DNA from 3 places in the Pantoea sp. F_5 genome. Region 2 is predicted to be linked to each of the others. Evidence: predicted binding sites of a transcription regulator. Region 2 holds the regulator's gene; each other region holds the start of a gene.
The links. Region 2 encodes PhoB, which activates phosphate uptake and scavenging genes when phosphate is short. Its sites were predicted from a motif close to CTGTCATAAAACTGNCNNAT; they were not measured.
Positions count from the first base shown of each region.

Region 1: a site for PhoB is predicted at 1,363-1,382, ahead of serA (phosphoglycerate dehydrogenase). Genes of this name have one in related genera too.
Region 3: a site for PhoB is predicted at 743-762, ahead of pstS (phosphate ABC transporter substrate-binding protein PstS). Genes of this name have one in related genera too.

Region 1 covers NZ_VWUO01000003.1:249,660-251,931, reverse strand. Annotated here, with positions in the region: gene serA (phosphoglycerate dehydrogenase) at 1-1,181, opposite strand, end outside; gene rpiA (ribose-5-phosphate isomerase RpiA) at 1,461-2,120, opposite strand.
Region 2 covers NZ_VWUO01000011.1:59,008-61,279, forward strand. Annotated here, with positions in the region: gene phoR (phosphate regulon sensor histidine kinase PhoR) at 1-571, opposite strand, end outside; gene phoB (phosphate response regulator transcription factor PhoB) at 586-1,275, opposite strand; gene sbcD (exonuclease subunit SbcD) at 1,473-2,272, shown strand, end outside.
Region 3 covers NZ_VWUO01000014.1:32,746-35,017, forward strand. Annotated here, with positions in the region: gene glmS (glutamine--fructose-6-phosphate transaminase (isomerizing)) at 1-702, shown strand, start outside; gene pstS (phosphate ABC transporter substrate-binding protein PstS) at 868-1,911, shown strand; gene pstC (phosphate ABC transporter permease PstC) at 1,998-2,272, shown strand, end outside.

The DNA.
Region 1 (2,272 bases), on a different contig from region 2:
TTCTCTGCCACTTCCGGCTCTGCATCAATGTCGATAACCACATATCCCATAAACGGCGAGGTTTGCAGATACTGCGCGGCGATGTTGATGCCCTGCTCTGCGAAAATCTGGTTGATGGCCGTCAGCACGCCGGGACGGTTTTCATGGATGTGCAGCAGGCGACTGGCGCTGATACCGTGAATCGGCAGAGATACTTCCGGGAAGTTAACAGCCGAGAGAGTCGAGCCGTTATCGGAGTATTTCGCCAGCTTGCCCGCGACTTCAATCCCGATGTTCTCCTGCGCTTCTTCTGTCGATCCGCCAATGTGCGGTGTCAGGATCACGTTGTCGAACTCACTCAATGGAGAGATAAACGGCTCGCTGTTTGTGGCCGGCTCGGTCGGGAAGACGTCGATGGCTGCGCCACCCACATGCTTGCTGGCCAGGGCATCACACAGCGCCGGAATATCCACGACGGTGCCGCGTGAGGCGTTAATCAGCAGCGCACCGGGTTTCATCTGCGCCAGCTGCTCTGCACCAATCATATCCTGCGTAGAGGCGGTTTCCGGCACGTGCAGGCTGACAACGTCGCTCATGTTGAGCAAATCCGCCAGATGGCGTACCTGCGTGGCATTACCCAGCGGCAGCTTGTTTTCAATGTCATAGAAGAAAACATGCATGCCCAGACTTTCTGCCAGCACGCCCAGCTGCATACCGATATGGCCGTAACCGATGATTCCCAGCTTTTTGCCACGCGCTTCAAATGAGCCTTTGGCAATCTTATTCCAGATGCCACGGTGTGCTTTTGCGTTTGCTTCCGGGATGCCACGCAGCATCAGCAGCATCTCACCAATGACCAGCTCCGCCACCGAGCGGGTATTCGAGAAAGGCGCATTGAACACCGGGATACCCCGGCTCGCTGCCGCCTGCAGATCAACCTGGTTAGTGCCGATACAGAAACAGCCCACGGCGACCAGCTTTTCAGCCGCCGCAAAAATCTCTTCAGTAAGCTGGGAGCGGGAACGGATACCAATGAAGTGCGCATCGCGGATCGATGCTTTTAACGCGTCGGAGTCCAGTGCGCCCTTGTGGAATTCGATGTTGGTATAGCCTGCAGCCCGCAGGTTTTCCAGCGCGCTCTGATGGACACCTTCCACCAGCAGGAACTTAATCTTATCTTTTTCCAGTGATACCTTTGCCATTTCCCGATCCTATTCAGCATTCAATGAGGACTACCATAAGCCAGCCTTCTGTCAAAATATCAAAAAAATCGCGTCCGGCAATACAAACGATTGCCCGCCAGCCAGCATGGCAATGGCTGGCAACAGCACATTGCCGGACAAAATCATGAGGTCAGCGATGAAGAGAGAACGAACCTACTGTCGATGACGGTTATGTGACATAAGTCACCAAATTTCACCGACGTGAGAAAAGATGATTTGCAGGCAGAAATAACCGGCGCCTTTACAGCGCCAGACAGATCATTTTTTAATGGTTTTCACGCCATCAGGACCGCCAATCAAGGCGATATCGGCACCGCGTGCGGCAAAAAGGCCAACGGTAACGACGCCAGGTAAGGCATTGATGGTTTTTTCCAGCTCAATCGGATCGAGAATGCGCAGATTATGCACATCGAGGATAATGTTACCGTTATCGGTCACCACGTTCTGACGATACTCAGGTAAGCCGCCCATTTTCACCAGCTGACGTGCCACGTAACTGCGCGCCATCGGAATGACTTCGACCGGCAGCGGGAAACGCCCCAGTACATCGACCTCTTTTGAGGCGTCTGCGATGCAGATAAAGGTCTCGGCCACCGCGGCCACGATCTTTTCACGCGTCAGCGCTGCGCCGCCGCCTTTGATCATTTGCATCTGTGGGTTGATCTCATCCGCGCCATCAACGTAAACCGACAGCAGGTCAATCTCGTTCAGATCAAACACCTGAATGCCCAGGCTTTTCAGTTTCTGGGTAGAGGCGTCGGAGCTGGAGACAGCACCGTCGATCTGATGCCTGACCGTGGCCAGCGCATCAATAAAGTGGGCAGCGGTGGATCCGGTGCCTACACCAACAACGGTGCCCGGCTGCACATAGTCAAGTGCAGCCCAGCCAACGGCTTTTTTCAGTTCATCCTGGGTCATGGTATGTTTAAAACCTGTGCGACAACGAAGTGCGCGTAGTATAAAACAAGGCTTGCTGAAAATGCTCGGCTGTCCGACGTGGATTTATCGCTTTGGAAGCCAGCCCACAAAAAACAAGAGAGCCATCACAGGTGACACTTTTGTGGCATAGT
Region 2 (2,272 bases):
CCACCAGTAACCATTGCCCCTCGCTGTAGGGCATGACGCGGAATTCCATGTGAAGTTTGTTGTTCAGCACCAGCGTCAGCGGCTTGTCAAAATCGCGCTGACGAAGATAGCGGGAGAACTCCGGGTAACGCAGCAGATTGAGGATATTCTGGCCATTATCTTCCGGCCAGCGCAGGCCAAGGTGTTGCTGCGCCAGGCCGTTACACCAGAAAATCGTGCCCTCTTCCGTGGTCAGGATCACCGCATCCGGCAGCGACTCGGCCCCGCTGCGGAAGCGTTTAATCAGGTTGCCCAGTTCACGCCGCCGCCGCCGGTTGCGCAGTTGCATCTGGTAAAGCCCATAAAACAGCGGTTCCCAGCTGGCACGCCCGGTCGGTGGCGTCATGGTGCGGTCGAGCCACAGCCAGTGCGACAGCCGCATCAGATTGTGGAAATGCCACAACAGCACCACCAGCACGCTCAGCAGCAGCCACCAGGACAGGCCGCCAAGCAGCAGGCCCAGCAGCGCCGCGGGCAGACAGGCCAGCAGCAGTTCTGTCAATAATCTCTTCCAGGAGAGGCGTTCCAGCACGGTAAAGGCTCCGTTTAGTAGCGGGCAGAGAAACGATACCCTGTTCCACGGACGGTTTGTACCATGCGATCGTGGCCGGAGACCTCCAGCGCTTTACGTAAACGGCGAATGTGAACATCGACAGTGCGATCTTCCACATACACATTGGTGCCCCAGACGTGGTTCAGCAGCTGCTCGCGGCTGTAGACTCGTTCCGGGTGGGTCATAAAGAAGTGCAGAAGCTTATATTCGGTAGGGCCCATCTCCAGCGGCGTGGTTTCGGACATCACGCGATGTGAGGAGGGATCCAGACTCAGCCCCTGCATCTCAATGACTTCTTCCACCGCCATCGGCGAAATGCGGCGCATCACCGCTTTGATCCGCGCCATCAGCTCTTTGGGTGAAAACGGCTTGGTAATGTAATCATCGGCACCCACTTCCAGGCCACGTACCCGATCTTCCTCTTCGCCGCGCGCGGTGAGCATCATCACCGGGATATCACGGGTCATCGCCTCGCGCTTCAGATGCTTGATAAACTGAATACCGCTGCCACCGGGTAACATCCAGTCCAGCAAAATAAGATCGGGCCAGGGTTCAATCAGCTTGCCAACGGCGCTGTCATAATCTTCCGCCTCGATTGGCTGATAGTCGTTCTGCTCCAGAACAAAACACAACATTTCACGGATGGGGGCTTCATCCTCCACAACCAAAATGCGCTTAGCCATTATTACTCCTGCTGATTATGACGGCTGTCACTGAGATTCGCGGCGTCATTATGCGTCAGATTTGTGACACTTTTATGAAAAACATAACCTGCCTGTAACCTCACTGGTAATCATTTATGACAGCGCAGCGACATTTTTTTGCTTTGGTCGCAGAGCCAGTATAATCCCCCGGCGAATCACAACGGCAGGGACTCATCATGCGCATTATTCATACTGCGGACTGGCATCTGGGGCAGTTCTTCTACAACAAAAGTCGGGCGGCGGAACATCAGGCGTTTCTCGACTGGCTGTTGATCCAGATTGAACAGCATCAGGTGGATGCGCTGATTATTGCAGGCGACCTGTTTGATACCGGCACGCCGCCCAGCTACGCCCGCGAGATGTTTAACCGCTTCGTGGTGGCGCTGCAGCCCACCGGCTGTCAGCTGATTGTGCTGGCGGGTAACCACGACTCTGTGGCGACGCTGAATGAGTCGCGCGAGCTGCTCGCCTGTCTCAATACCCGGGTGATCGCGACTCCGCAGGCGCAGGATGATGTGTTGCTGCTCAACACCCGTCAGGGCGAACCGGGCGCGCTGCTGTGTGCCATTCCCTATCTGCGCCCGCGCGACATCCTGCGCAGCCGGGCGGGTCAGTCGGGCCGCGACAAACAGACCTCGCTGCTGGAGGCAATCGCCCACCACTATCAGCAGCGTTTCGCCGCTGCCCAGGCACTGGGTTATGCGCTGCCAGTCATTGCTACCGGTCATCTCACTACCGTCGGCGTCAGCCAGAGCGATTCCGTACGTGACATCTATATCGGCACGCTGGACGCCTTCCCGGCCAGCGCCTTTCCGGCGGCTGACTATATTGCGCTCGGCCATATTCATCGCGCCCAGCGCGTGGCGGGCAGCGAGCATATCCGCTACAGCGGCTCGCCGATTCCGCTGAGCTTTGATGAGCTGGGCGTGGAAAAAAGCGTCTTCCTGCTGGAACTGGCGGCCAGCGGCCTGCAGTC
Region 3 (2,272 bases), on a different contig from region 2:
GTGGCGGGTTCGTCACTGGTGCGGGAATCTGACCTGGCGCTGATGACCAAAGCGGGCACCGAGATTGGCGTCGCCTCGACCAAAGCGTTCACCACCCAGTTAGCGGTGCTGCTGATGCTGGTGGCAAAACTGGGCCGACTGAAAGGAATGTCTGCGGAGACTGAGCATGAGATCGTTCATGCCCTGCAGGCGCTGCCGAACCGGATTGAGCAGATGCTGGCGCAGGATAAGCTGATTGAGAATCTGGCCGAGGGCTTCTCTGACAAGCATCACGCGCTGTTCCTGGGCCGTGGCGATCAATACCCGATTGCCATGGAAGGGGCACTGAAGCTCAAGGAGATCTCCTACATTCATGCGGAGGCTTACGCCGCAGGCGAGCTGAAACATGGCCCACTGGCGCTGATTGATGCGGACATGCCGGTGATCGTGGTGGCACCTAATAACGAACTGCTGGAGAAGCTGAAATCCAACATCGAAGAGGTGCGCGCACGCGGCGGCCTGCTCTATGTGTTTGCCGATCAGGATGCGGGCTTCAGCGACAGTGACGGGATGAAGATTATCCCGTTGCCGCATGTCGAAGAGGTGATTGCCCCAATCTTCTACACCGTGCCGTTGCAGTTACTTTCCTATCACGTCGCCCTGATCAAAGGCACCGACGTCGACCAGCCCCGTAACCTGGCGAAATCGGTTACTGTGGAATAACCTGGTGGGCCCCGTCGCGGGCCCACTTCATTCTGGCCCTCTGTCATATAACTGTCACATTTCGTACATTTCACTGTCATCAAACTGTCCTATTTTCCCTCCTGCAGCAATCACTGACACTTACTAAAACGGCCCCGAGCCTGACTTTTCTCCCCTGGAGGGAATATGACACTGATGCGTAGCACCGTAGCCCGAATCCTCGCCACTACCTTCGCCGTAAGCGCGGTATCTGCTTTTGCGGCCACCGATCTGACTGGCGCAGGCGGGACGTTCCCGGCGCCGGTTTATGCCAAGTGGGCAGCAGAATATCAGCAAGCCACCGGTAGCAAAATTAACTACCAGGGTATCGGTTCATCTGGCGGCGTGAAACAGATCATCGCCAAAACCGTCGATTTTGGTGCGTCCGATGCACCAATGAAAGATGAAGATCTGCAGAAAAATGGCCTGTTCCAGTTCCCTACCGTCATCGGTGGCGTGGTACTGGCGGTTAACCTGCCGGGTATCAAGTCAGGTCAGCTGACGCTGGATGGCAAAACCGTCGGTGATATCTACCTCGGCACCATCAAAAAGTGGAACGACCCGGCGATCGCCAAACTTAACCCGGGCGTAAAACTGCCAGAGACCAACATCAACGTGGTGCGTCGCGCTGACGGTTCAGGCACCTCGTTCGTCTTCACCAGCTATCTGGCGAAGGTAAACCAGGACTGGAACAGCAAAATCGGTAAAGGCAACACCGTTAACTGGCCGGTAGGTTTGGGCGGTAAAGGCAACGACGGCGTCGCCGCCTTTGTTCAGCGTCTGCCGGGTTCTATCGGCTACGTGGAATATGCCTACGCCAAACAGAATAACCTGACCTACACCAAACTGATCGATGCCGATGGTAAAGCGGTCGCGCCGAGCGAAACCAGCTTCAGTAATGCTGCGAAAGGCGCTGACTGGAGCAAGTCGTTCGCGCAGGATCTGACCTTCCAGAAGGGCGCGGATGCCTGGCCTATCTCCTCAACCACCTTCATCCTGATCTACAAGGATCAGGCGAATGCGGCTAAGGGCGCTGAAGTGCTGAAGTTCTTCGACTGGGCTTACAAAAGCGGCAGCAAAACTGCTACAGCGCTGGACTATGCTGCGCTGCCAGAGAGCGTGACCGAGCAGATTCGCGCCGCCTGGAAAGCCAACATCAAAGACAGTTCTGGTAAAGCGCTTTATCAGTAATTGACCGACCCTGACCGGACTGCCGTCCGGTCAGACCCAACGGGCGGCCCATGCCGCCCTGATAACCTCTGAAGACTGAGACTTCTATGGCTGCAACGAAGCCGGCATTCAAAGCCCCAGGCAAACAAGGTGACAGAATTTTCGGTGCGCTGGTCCGGCTGGCTGCGCTGATTGTCCTGTTACTGATGGGGGGCATTATTGTCTCCCTGATCATTTCCTCGTGGCCCAGCATCCAGAAGTTTGGTTTCGCTTTTTTGTGGACCAAAACCTGGGATGCGCCCAATGAACAATTTGGCGCACTGGTGCCGATCTACGGCACCCTTGTGACCTCTATCATCGCCCTGATTATCGCCGTGCCGGT